4 regions of the Anaerostipes sp. PC18 genome follow, and region 1 is predicted to be linked to each of the others. Evidence: predicted binding sites of a transcription regulator. Region 1 holds the regulator's gene; each other region holds the start of a gene.

What was found. The regulator Rex, encoded in region 1, represses fermentation and respiration genes when NADH is low (regulators of the CRP and FNR family bind a similar motif). The targets are predictions, from matches to a motif close to ATTGTTAANTANTTAACAAT.
Region 2: the regulator Rex is predicted to act here: its motif matches at 1,625-1,644, upstream of gap (type I glyceraldehyde-3-phosphate dehydrogenase).
Region 3: the regulator Rex is predicted to act here: its motif matches at 989-1,008, upstream of P8F77_RS08000 (shikimate dehydrogenase).
Region 4: the regulator Rex is predicted to act here: its motif matches at 1,576-1,595, upstream of rsxC (electron transport complex subunit RsxC).

What each region holds. Positions count from the first base shown of each region.
Region 1 is NZ_CP121164.1:1,974,569-1,977,828, reverse strand. It holds gene abc-f (ribosomal protection-like ABC-F family protein) at 1-1,566, opposite strand, end outside; gene P8F77_RS10805 (redox-sensing transcriptional repressor Rex) at 1,719-2,378, shown strand; gene acpS (holo-ACP synthase) at 2,395-2,757, shown strand; gene P8F77_RS10795 (NAD(P)H-hydrate dehydratase) at 2,754-3,260, shown strand, end outside.
Region 2 is NZ_CP121164.1:1,328,440-1,331,699, forward strand. It holds gene P8F77_RS07200 (Na/Pi cotransporter family protein) at 1-1,522, shown strand, start outside; gene gap (type I glyceraldehyde-3-phosphate dehydrogenase) at 1,692-2,708, shown strand; gene P8F77_RS07210 (phosphoglycerate kinase) at 2,953-3,260, shown strand, end outside.
Region 3 is NZ_CP121164.1:1,474,769-1,478,028, forward strand. It holds gene P8F77_RS07995 (LysR family transcriptional regulator) at 1-846, opposite strand, end outside; gene P8F77_RS08000 (shikimate dehydrogenase) at 1,052-1,927, shown strand; gene P8F77_RS08005 (MFS transporter) at 1,959-3,131, shown strand; gene aroD (type I 3-dehydroquinate dehydratase) at 3,145-3,260, shown strand, end outside.
Region 4 is NZ_CP121164.1:1,566,686-1,569,945, forward strand. It holds gene proB (glutamate 5-kinase) at 1-32, shown strand, start outside; gene P8F77_RS08440 (DUF896 domain-containing protein) at 54-263, shown strand; gene P8F77_RS08445 (glutamate-5-semialdehyde dehydrogenase) at 288-1,529, shown strand; gene rsxC (electron transport complex subunit RsxC) at 1,787-3,103, shown strand; gene P8F77_RS08455 (RnfABCDGE type electron transport complex subunit D) at 3,117-3,260, shown strand, end outside.

The sequences.
Region 1 (3,260 bases):
AGAGTGAAGACCGTCTTTCGGAGAGAGTTCAAGAATTCTTGTAGCCGTTTTGTTTATGAAATACCGGTCATGGGATACGTAAAGAACCGTGCCTGTGTATTGGGTCAGGGCGGATTCCAGGATTTCCTTGGAGTGAATGTCCAAGTGGTTGGTAGGCTCGTCAAGAATCAGGAAATTGGCATGGGATAACATAAGTTTCGCAAGAGATACCCGCCCCTTTTCCCCACCGCTTAAGGAAGAAACAAGTTTAAATACATCTTCTCCCTTAAAAAGGAAAGCGGCCAGTGTATTTCTGATTTTTGTGTTGGTCAGTTCCGGAAAGGAATCAGATATCTCCTCGAAGATTGTCTTATCCGGATGCAGGTTGTCCTGTGCCTGGTCGTAATATCCGATGGATACTTGGGAACCGAGCCTGATCAGTCCTTTGTTTTTAGGCATTTGTTTGCAGATGATTTTCAACATCGTAGTCTTTCCGGTTCCATTGGCGCCGATCAATGCCACGCGCTCGCCGCGGAATATTTCAAAATTTATATCGGAAAACAGCGTATGCGGCCCGAAACTTTTTTCCAGATGTTCCACCGTTAAGACATCGTTTCCGCTGACAACCGACGGTTCGATAGCAAAGCGCATTTTCCCGTCGATCTCCACAGGCTTTTCGATGACATCAATTTTGTTCAGCATCTTTTCACGGCTCTCGGCCCGGCGGATGGATTTTTCCCGGTTAAACTGCTTTAGTTTTTCGATGACCGCCTTCTGGTGCCGGATCTCCTGCTGCTGGTTTTCGTACTCCTTTAAGCGGATCGCCTTTACCTGATCCCTTTTCTTAATAAAAGAAGTGTAGTTGCCGTCAAAGAGCATCGCATGCCCCGCCTCGATCTCCATCACCTTGTTGACGATCTTGTCCAGGAAATACCGGTCATGGGAGACCAGGATGACAGCGCCCTCATAGTGGCTTAAATAGTTTTCCAGCCATTGGATTGACTCAACATCCAGATGATTGGTAGGCTCATCCAGGAGAAGAATCTCGGGCTTCATCAGCAGAAGTTTTCCGAGAGCTACCCTTGTCTTTTGTCCTCCGGACAGTGTCTCAATCATTTTTTGAAAGTCTTCCTCTTTAAACCCGAGTCCTTTTAAGATTCCTGCGATCTCACTTTCATAGGCAAAACCGTTTTTCTGTTCAAATAAATGAGTGGTCCTGGTGTATTCCTCCATCTTTTCTTCGAGCTCTGCGCCGCTTAAATGCTTCATCATATGCTCCAGAGAGCGGAGTTTTTTGTCCAGTTCGATCACATCTTGTTTTATGGTCAAAAGCTCTTCATAAATGGTGCGGGAAGAAGTATGGTCCTGATGCTGTGCGAGATAGCCGATATCGGCGTCCTTCTTTTTGTGGATCTCCCCTTCGTCGGGTGTCATCTGATCCATGATGATCTTGAGCAGGGTGGACTTTCCGGCGCCGTTTAAGCCGATGACGGCGAGCCGGTCCTTCTCATTGATATGAAAGGAAATTCCTTTCAGGACTTCCTGGTCGACAAATGTTTTATGTATATTCTGACAAGATAAAACCATAGTGCACTCCTTCAAAATTTCTAAGCTGTAAAAATTCTTTTTAAGCATAACATAATTTCTGAAAAAACGCACCGAAAAGTTTGACAGTTATTAGACAATCTTATATAATTTATTTAATTTGAGTAGTTAATAAAATAAGTGGGAGGGTAATAATGTCATCAATGGATAAGAATATATCACCGGCAGTTATAAAGAGATTACCTAGATATTACCGTTATTTGGGGGCTTTGAAAGCAAAAAATATTACGAGGATCTCATCCAAAGAGCTGAGCGAGAGAATGAAAGTAACTGCATCCCAGATCCGACAGGACCTGAATAACTTTGGAGGTTTCGGGCAGCAGGGATACGGTTACAATGTAGAAAACCTTTACGTGGAGATCGGCAAGATCCTGGGGCTTGACAAGAGCAATCAGATGATCATTGTCGGTGCCGGAAATCTGGGGCAGGCATTGGCCAATTATCAGGATTTCAACAATAACAGCATTGGTTTTCAGGTGATCGCACTGTTCGATGTAAATCCGAAGCTGATCGGCATCACGGTGCACGGAGTAGAAGTGCACGATATTGACGATATGGAAGAGTTTATAAAGAATCATGAGATCAAGATCGCAGCCCTCACGCTTCCGCAGGACCAGGCGCCGAAGATTGCCAAAGATCTTGTGTCCTGGGGCATCAAAGGATTTTGGAACTTTGCTCCTGTGGATCTCACGCTGCCAGACAGTGTGACCGTGGAGAATGTCCATCTGGCAGAAAGTCTCATGACGCTGACTTACAATATTCACAGCAGGGAAGACGGCGAGGGCGCGGAGTAAAGACGGGAGGAACGCCATGATTGTCGGTATAGGAACTGACCTGATAGAAATCGGGCGGGTACAGAAGATGGTGGAGAGAAAGAACCGCCTAAGCCGGATTTTTTCAGAAGAGGAACTGGCATACGCAGGTTTAAACAGTACGACTCTTGCTGGTAATTTTGCAGTTAAAGAAGCCGTTTCCAAAGTATTTGGAACCGGCTTCTTCGGATTGGAGCCCTATGAGATCGGAGTGTTCCGGGATTCAAAAGGAGCGCCTTATGTGAAACTGACAGGCAGAGCCGAAAAGCTGGCATCGGATATGCAGATTACGAAATTTCATGTGTCGGTTACGAACACAGGGGGGCTGGCACAGGCTTTTGTCATAGGAGAGTGTCTATGAAATATGTTTTGAAAAATCAGGAAATGCAGGATGTTGATAAAGAGACCATACAGCAGATCGGAATGCCGGGTCTTGTGCTGATGGAGCGGGCCAGCGAAAAAATTGCCCGAAGGCTCATGGAAACGGTCAGAAAAAGTGACAGGATACTTTCTGTGGCAGGATGCGGAAATAACGGGGGAGATGCGCTGGCTGCGGCCAGAATCCTTCTGGAGGAAGGATATTCTGTGGATTTCACAGTCGTGGGGGAGCTGTCCAAGGCATCCGGAGATTTAAAGACGCAGTATGATATCCTTACCCGTCTTGGGTATGAGCAAAAAAAAGAAATAGATTATAACGGCTATGACTGGATTTTGGAAGGAATGTTCGGCGTAGGCCTTTCCAGGGAGATAGCGGGGATATATCGGACCGTTGTGGAGAGGATCAATGAAAGCAGAGCCAGAGTCATGTCGGTCGATATTCCCTCCGGCATCAGCGGGGATACGGGGAAAGTCCTTGGATGCGCC
Region 2 (3,260 bases), 650 kb from region 1:
TTTAGGAGTTTTAGTGGGAGCTTTGGTCACAGCCATCATCCAAAGCAGTTCGGCAACTACCGTTATGGTCGTAGGTTTTGTGAATGCAGGCATCATGAATCTTACCCAGGCAGCAGGCGTTATTATGGGTGCGAACGTCGGAACTACGATCACCGCATGGCTTGTGTCGGCAAATGAATGGGCAGGGGCACTGAAACCTGAATTTTTTGCACCGCTGATCTTAGCCATCGGAGCATTTATTGTAACTTTTTCAAATAAACAAAAGTTAAATCAGAAGGCAGAGATCGCCGTAGGTTTCGGTGTTCTTTTTATCGGACTCTCTTTTATGTCCAGTTCCATCGGAGTATATCAGAGCAGCCCTATTTTCGCAAAGGCTTTTGAAGTTCTCGGGGGGAATCCTATTTTGGGAATTCTTGTAGGAGCTGTCGTTACAGCGATCATTCAGAGTTCTTCTGCATCCGTCGGTATTCTTCAGACACTTGCCATGAAGGGCATTGTAAACTGGCGTTCCGCCGTTTTCATTACGCTGGGGCAGAACATCGGTACATGTATAACGGCTCTTTTATCCAGTGCGGGTGCAAACAAAACCGCAAAAAGGGCGGCGGTAATTCACTTATCTTTTAACATCATCGGAGCTGCTATTTATGGAATTATCATGACCATTTTCTTCGGAGTGTTTGACCATCTGGCCATGCAGCATATTTCGAGTACGGAGATCTCTATTTTCCATTCTATCTTCAATGTATCAGTCACTGTACTGCTGTTCCCGTTTGCCAATGTATTGGTGAAACTGTCAGGACTGATTATCCACGAAGAACCGGAAGATGAGGAAGACGAGGAAGTAGAAGAGATGGTGCTGCGTCACCTGGATCCGCGTATCCTGGAGACTCCTTCTTTTGCAGTGGAAAACGCAGTCAAAGAAGTAGTGCGCATGGGTGATATCGTTCTGAAAAATATGAAGCGTGTTACGAAGGAAGCCATGAATCCGCAGCCGAGTGAAAAACAGCTGGACAAGGTATTCAGGGATGAAAAGGTCATCAACCATTTAGAAACTATGATCACCGGGTATCTTGTAAAGATCAGCAATCTGGCACTGACGGAGAAACAGAGCAAAATTGTCACGGATTTATTCTACACAATTTCGGATATCGAGAGGGCAGGAGATCATGTCGAAAATATTGCTGAATTCATGCAGATAAAGCATGACGATAAAATTGCATTTTCTGATCTTGCAAAGGACGAATTGCACAAAATGACGGCTCAGGTCATTAAAACGTTTGATTATGCCATCAGGGCTATTGAGAAAGACGATGTGGAAATTGCAAAACAGGCAATTCAGGGAGAAGAAGAAGTCGACAGAATGGAGAAAAAGTACCGGAAACAGCATATTGAACGGCTGGAACGGGAGTCATGCATACCTGAAGCCGGAGTGATCTATATTGATATGATGACAAGTCTGGAGCGTATTTCGGACTATGCCGACAATATTGCCAATTATATCATCGATGAGAATGAAAAATAAAGCTTTTGGTAATCTTGTACAAAGATATGATTTTGTATACATGAGAGAAATGCTAAAATAGACTTGATATTTTTGGACATATTGTTTAAAATAAAAAGGAAGTTTGTCAATAGATTGACAATTGACAGACAACATTAAATTATTCATTCAAGACTTAGGAGGAATTGAGATGGCAGTAAAAGTAGCGATTAATGGATTTGGACGTATCGGACGTCTTGCATTCAGACAGATGTTCGGAGCTGAAGGTTATGAAGTTGTAGCAATCAACGATTTAACAAATCCTAAGATGTTAGCACACTTATTAAAGTATGATTCTGCACAGGGAAGATATGCATTAGCTGACAAAGTAGAAGCAAAAGAATCTTCAATCGTAGTAGACGGAAAAGAAATCGAAATCTATGCAGAAGCAGACGCAACAAAACTTCCTTGGGGAGAATTAGACGTAGACGTTGTATTAGAATGTACAGGATTCTACACATCTAAAGATAAAGCATCTGCACACATTCAGGCAGGAGCTAAAAAAGTTGTTATTTCTGCGCCAGCTGGAAACGATCTTCCAACTATCGTATACAATGTAAACCATGAAACATTGACAAAAGAAGACACAGTCATCTCAGCAGCATCTTGTACAACAAACTGCTTAGCACCTATGGCTGATGCTCTTAACAAGTACGCACCGGTTCAGTCTGGTATCATGTTGACAGTACATGCTTACACAGGAGATCAGATGACTCTTGACGGACCACAGAGAAAAGGTGATTTAAGAAGAGCACGTGCAGCAGCAGTCAATATCGTTCCTAACTCCACAGGAGCTGCAAAAGCTATCGGATTAGTTATTCCTGAATTAAACGGAAAATTAATCGGATCTGCTCAGCGTGTACCGGTTCCGACAGGTTCTACAACAATCTTAACAGCAGTTGTTAAGGGAGAGAACGTAACTGTTGATGGAATCAACGCAGCTATGAAAGCAGCAGCTACAGAATCTTTCGGATATACAGAAGAAGAATTAGTATCTTCTGACATCATCGGAATCAAATACGGTTCTTTATTTGATGCAACTCAGACAATGGTTACTGAAATTGGTGACGGATTATACGAAGTTCAGGTTGTATCTTGGTATGACAACGAAAACTCTTACACAAGCCAGATGGTAAGAACAATCAAATACTTTGCAGAATTAGCATAATCATCAGCGCTGTGGATGCGGACAGGCATCAATATTCAGTGTAGTATTCTGCAATACCATACCCACAGGGCACACTGTATTTTATGCCCTTCGGGCAGCGTGCTTTGCACGATAAGGTATAAAGACTCAAATGGGTCCGGTCTTTTTGGACCGGACCCGTTTTTTTATTTTGTTTGTTAAAGAAGGCAATCCGGCAGGATAGGCATTCGATTTAATCCTATAAGAAATCCCAGGAGGAAAGAACATGTTAAACAAAAAATCAGTAGATGATATCAACGTAAAAGGAAAGAAAGTCTTAGTGCGCTGTGATTTTAATGTACCGCTTCAGGATGGAAAAATCACAGATGAGAACCGCCTGGTTGCGGCACTTCCTACATTAAAGAAGCTAATCGCAGACGGCGGGAAACTGATCCTTTGCTCTCACTTAGGAAAACCGAAAGGAGAGCCGAAACCGGAATTATCTCTTGCACCGGTGGCGGCACGTTTGAGTGAGTTATTAGGTCAGGAAGTGAAGTTTGCAGCAGACGACAACGTTGTAGGACCGAATGCGAA
Region 3 (3,260 bases), 500 kb from region 1:
CTCTACAGCAGGGATCATAATGTTGTTCTTCAGGTACGCCATGTAGACAGTGTGATAAGGTTTCACGTTGCTTAAGTGAAGGATCTCCACGTCATATTCCCTCAGAGATTCCACATGGGCCACGAAGCCGATGCCGAAGTTCTCGGCTACGAGAGCGGCAATGGCATTTTCATCGGAGGTTTCAAATGCGATCTCAGGTTCCATCCGGTTTTGCCGGTAGATGGAAGTTGTAAACTGGCCCAGGCCGGAAGTGCGGTCATATCCTATGACTGGGTAGGACAGAAGATCTTCCAGCAGAACTTCTTTTTTATGCTTCAAGGGGTGCTCCAGCGGCGTGATGACAACCATCTCCTGATTGATGACCGGGACGAATTCGATCTCAGGCTCATTGGATACGTAAGAGCCGAAGATGACGTCATATTTTTCAGACTTCAGATCACGGAGCATTTTGTTAGTGATTTCCTGCGTCATGGAAAAGGTGATATTGCTGGAACCTTCCGAATTTAAGAAACTGCGCACGAGGTGGGGAATATACGATTTGGCAAGTGGAAACACGTAGGCCAGGTCGATGTGGCCTCCCTTGGAGTTGGCCAGAGCCTTCATTTTATCCTCAGCAATCTTCACTTCTTCGAGTATTTTATTGACATGCTCTAAAAATATCTTTCCGTACTTAGTCAGCTCGATATTTCTTCCATTTTTCCGGAAGAGAGGAAGCCCCAGTTCCTCTTCTAAATTGGCGATGGAGCGGCTTAGACTGGGCTGGGATACATTCAATTCTCTGGCTGCCTGATGATAATGCTGCAGGGTTGCGATTTTTTGAAAATAAGAAAGCTGGTTTAAATTCATAGAGAGTACCTCGTTTCTTGGGAAAGTGCAATGGCTATTTATATAAGGAAGCATAACATAAATGATAGCAAAAATCTATTAAAAAGTATTAAAAGATGTATTAGAAGTATCAATAAGATCCGTGTATAATAGTTTTTGTAAGGTTGTTAAAAAATTAACTTTTGGGTGAAGAAACAACAGGGTAAGTAGAAAAGGAGAATGACACATGGCAGAGAGAATCACAGGACATACAGAATTGATCGGGCTGATGGCATATCCGATCAGACATTCCAGTTCACCGGCAATGCACAATGAAGCATTTGCCACATTAGGACTTGATTATGCATACTTGGCGTTTGAAGTTGACAATGACACATTAGAGGATGCGGTAAAAGGACTGCGTGCCCTGAAACTGAAGGGTTCCAACGTGTCTATGCCGAACAAGACAGTTGTAGGCAAGTACTTAGATAAGCTTTCACCGGCAGCAGAGATGGCAGGAGCAGTCAACACGATCGTCAATGAAGACGGAGTTTTGACAGGACATATTACCGACGGAATCGGCTACATGCAGTCACTGAAAGACAATGACATCGATGTGATCGGCAAAAAAATGACAATCACAGGAGCAGGCGGAGCTGCAACGGCGATCGAAATTCAGGCGGCACTGGACGGTGTCAAAGAAATGTCAATCTTCAATATCAAAGATAAATTCTGGGAGAATGCAGAGAAAACCGTTGAGAAGATCCGTGCAAACACAGACTGTATCGTAAATCTTTATGATCTTGATGATAAAGATAAATTAAAAGAAGAGATTGCAGACAGCTATCTGTTTGCACAGGCAACCGGTGTTGGAATGAAGCCTCTTGAAGGCCAGTCAGTGATACCTGACGCGTCATTCCTGCGTCCGGACCTGATCGTCACCGACACTATATATGCACCGAGAGAGACTGCACTTTTAAAGATGGCAAAAGAAGCCGGCTGCAAGACAATGAACGGTCTTGGTATGATGCTGTTCCAGGGAGACGCGGCATTCCACCTGTGGACCGGAAAACATATGCCGATCGACCACATGAAAGAAGTGTTGGATATTAAATACGACTAAATCTAGAGAGGAAATTTGAGAGGAATCAATTATGAACAAAAAATATTATCCCAGTGCGTTTATTTTATACTTAAATTATTTCATCCATGGTATCGGATGTTCTGTATTAGGCCAGGTAGCAGTAAAAGAAACTTTGGTAAAGCAGTGGGGAGCTTCTGACATCGGGCTGGTAACAATGGTAGCGGCAGCGCTGGGGCTTGGACGTTTGATCGCCCTTCCATTTGCAGGACCTCTTTCTGATAAGCTGGGAAGAAAAGTGGCATCCATCATCGGCGCAGGCTCCTATGCGATCTTTTTCTTAGGCCTTGCTATGTCACCAAATATGACGGTTGCATACATAGCAGCTGTATTAGGAGGAATCGCAAACTCATTCCTGGATACCGGTGTGATCCCGGCTTGTGTTGAAATTCTGGCTCCAAGATCCAGTATGGCAACGATGCTCACCAAGTTTTCAATCTCCTGTTCACAGCTGTTAATGCCATTTATGATCGGTGCCATCGTTGGAGCAAACCTTTCCTTAAATGTATTATTATACGTATGCGGTGTTGCCATTGCCATCATCGGCGTGCTTGTTTTATTCGCACCTCTTCCGAAGATGGAGACAGCAGGCGGGGCAAAATCTTCTCTGATCCAGGATATCAAACATGCAAACTTCTCATTGGAGAGTATTGCGCTGATTATCATCGGATTTACAGGAACAGCAACATTCCAGCTCTGGCTGAACTGTGCTCAGGATTTCGCGAAGGAATATGCAAAGATTGGTGATCCTTCTGTGATGCAGACATACTACAGTACGGGATCTCTCGTAGCTATCGTTGTTACAACTGTTTTAGTTAATAAGATAAAAGGGGTAAGATTCTTATTCGTATATCCTCTGATCGCAGCGATTATGATTGCGCTTGTTTATCTGCTGAGAACTCCTTCTATCTGCTACATCGGATCAGCAGTTGTCGGATATTCCGCAGGAGCCGTTGTACTTCAGCTTGTGACAGCGACAGCGAACGATCTGTTTCCGAAAATCAAAGGAACTATCACGAGTATAGTTATGATTGCGTCCAGCTTATCTAACTATACAATCCTTTCTCTGGCTGGTACAATGGATAAAGCAGACATTTTATTAATGAACATTGGAATCACTGTTGTCGGAGTATTATTGGCTCTGTTTGTCAATGTGAGATACAAGGCAATGGAAGAGAAAGCTTAATAAGGAGTAGAAAATGAATCCAGTAAAAGTTAAAAATGTAGAGATTGGAACAGGTGTTCCTAAGATTTGTGTGCCGATTGTGGGCGTGACAAAGGAAGAGATCATCGCCGAGGCAAAGTCTTTCCGGGA
Region 4 (3,260 bases), 410 kb from region 1:
ATCTTACGGAATGTCCGTATTTAAACTCATAATTTTGACTGGAAAGGAATAGTATGAACGAAGACAAGATCAGAAGAATCAATGAATTATATCATCTGGAAAAGTCCATCGGGCTTTCAGAGAAGGAAAAGAAGGAGCAGAAAAAGCTGAGAGAAGAATATATCCAGTCTGTCCGGGCAAATCTGCGCGGACAGCTGAATCATATCAGCATAAAGAATGAGGACGGAAGTGTGACTCCGCTGAAGCCAAAGGGAAAGCACTGAGATAAAGATAGAAGGGAGGTTGTTATGTTAGAACAATTAGGAAGACAGGCAAAAGAAGCGTCGGTCGTTCTGGCGCAGGCGCCTATGAATGACAAAAACGAGCTGCTCAGGGAAGCGGCAGACCAGCTTGTGACAAACCAGAATTACATTCTTTCGGAGAATGTAAAAGACGTGAAAGCAGCCATGGAGCGCGGGATGTCGGAGGCACTGGTGGACCGTCTGACTCTGACGGTTGACAGGATCGAAGGCATGGCAGAAGGACTCAGACAGGTGGCGGACTTGGAAGATCCCATCGGGGCAGTCACCGAGATGAAGCCCAATAAAAGCGGACTGCTGATCGGAAAGAAGGTCGTGCCTTTGGGCGTTGTGGGGATTATCTATGAATCCCGTCCCAATGTCACTGCGGATGCGTTTGCTCTTTGCTTTAAGACAGGAAACGCCTGCCTGCTCCGCGGCGGAAGCGACGCCATACATTCTAATCTTGCGATTACTAAAGTTCTCCAGGAATCATTAGCCAAGAAAAAGATGCCGGTATTCGGCATTCAGCTCCTGGAAGATACCAGCCGGAAAACTGCCACAAAGATGATGCAGATGAATGAATATATTGATGTCCTCATTCCAAGAGGCGGAGCCGGATTGATCCGGAGTGTCGTGAAAAACAGCACGGTTCCCGTGATCGAGACAGGAACCGGAAACTGCCATACTTATATCGATGAGTATGCAGATCCCCAAATGGCTGTCGATATCGTGGTCAATGCAAAAACTCAGAGGCTTGGAACCTGCAATACATGCGAGTCTCTGGTCATACATAAAGATGTTGTACAGACCCATCTTCCGGCTGTCGTAGAGGCATTGCTGAAAAAGGGAGTGCAGGTCAGAGGAGACGAGAGAGTCATGGCAGTCAGTGACCAGGTTATCCGGGCGACGGAAGAAGACTGGGGAACCGAATATCTGGATGCCGTTATCTCGGTAAAGGTCGTGGACAGTTTTGATGAGGCGGTAAAACATATCAACCGCTACAATACCAAACATTCCGAGGCGATTGTCACAGATTCTTATTCCCATGCCCAGGAGTTTCTGGAGAAGATCGATGCGGCTGCAGTCTATGTAAATGCTTCCACGAGATTTACCGATGGATTCGAGTTCGGCTTTGGAGCCGAGATCGGAATCAGCACCCAAAAGATCCATGCAAGGGGACCGATGGGACTCGATGCGCTGACGACTACCAAATTTATTATTTATGGCAATGGACAGATCAGGCATTAGATAAAACTTCAAAGAGGGAGTTCTCAGGATCGGGGACTCCTTTTAGATTGATAATTAATTCACATATAGAAAGCATTATTGTTTCTTTTTCTGTGCAAAAAGATGAAAAAAGTAAAAGAATGAAAAGATTTTAGTGAGATGTGTGTTATTTTGTGGGATTTCATTTGTGAAAAAAATGTCGAAAGTTGATTTTGCATGCTAAACAATTTATCATTAAAGATATGGAAATTAAAGAAAAGAGAAAGGAAGGCTTAAAAATGGCATTGTTTACATTTAGCGGCGGAGTTCATCCGGATGACGGGAAAGAATACGCAAAAAATTCTCCGATCACCGAATATCTGCCTAAAGGAGATGTTGTTTTACCTGTCGGCCAGCATATCGGGGCACCTGCGAAACCGATCGTACAAAAAGGTGATCAGGTACTGGCGGGACAGAAGATTGCAGAGGCAGGCGGTTTTGTGTCTGCCAATATTTACAGCTCTGTTTCGGGTACGGTGAAAGCAATCGAGCCGAGAGTGACTCCCGCCGGGGCAAAAGTAAATGCAATTGTAATAGAAAACGACGGAGAATTTAAAGAAGCGGAGTTTAAAGCAAAGCCGTATCAGGATATGACCAGAGACGAGGTTCTCGCTGCGATCAAAGACGCAGGGATCGTCGGGCTCGGAGGGGCAGGTTTCCCGACTCATGTGAAGCTGGCTCCGAAAGATCCGGATGCCATCGAGTACATCATTGTCAATGGTGCGGAGTGTGAGCCTTACATAACCGGAGATTACAGGATCATGATGGAGACTCCGGAAGTCCTCGTGGAAGGTCTTAACATTGTTCTTGACTTGTTCCCGAAGGCAAAAGGAATCATCGCAGTGGAAGACAATAAAAAAGATGCCATTGCCAAAGTCAGCGATTGTGTCAAAGGAGATGCAAGAATTTCGGTTGCAGAGTTAAAGACAAAATATCCGCAGGGAGCGGAGCGTTCCCTGATCTATGCGACTACGGGAAGAGCCATCAATTCCAGTATGCTTCCGGCAGATGCAGGATGTATTGTGGACAACGTGGCAACGATTGTTGCTGTCAAGGAAGCGGTAAAAGAGGGAAGACCTTTGTTCCGCCGTGTGGTAACGGTGACCGGAGATGCGGTTGAGAGCCCTAAAAACCTTTTAGTCCGCACGGGAACCAACGTCAACGAACTGATCGAAGCGGCCGGTGGATTTAAGGGACAGCCTGAAAAGGTGATCTCCGGAGGTCCGATGATGGGAATGGCCATGTTTACTACCGACGTTCCGGCTGTCAAAACATTTTCTTCTCTGCTTGCATTTACAAAGGACCCTGTGTCTGCCGTAGAGCCGAGCAACTGTATCAACTGCGGGCGCTGTGTCAGCGTCTGTCCTCAGAAGTTAATGCCGGCGAGACTGTCCGTACTGGCAGATAACAATAACTTTGAAGCATTTGAGGCACTCCACGGAGATGAGTGTGTGGAATGCGGATGCTGTTCTTTTATCTGTCCGGCGAAGAGAAACCTGGCACAGTCAATGAAGACAGGACGCAAACAGGTCTTGGCAAATCGTAGAAAGAAGTAAAGGAGAGGTACATATGAACGAAACATTATATCGTGTTTCAGCAAACCCGCACGTAAGGGACAAAAGCTCAACACAAAGCATTATGCTGGACGTAATCCTTGCATTACTCCCGGCCACAGTTTTTGGTATCTATATCTTCGGTGCATCTGCGGCTGTG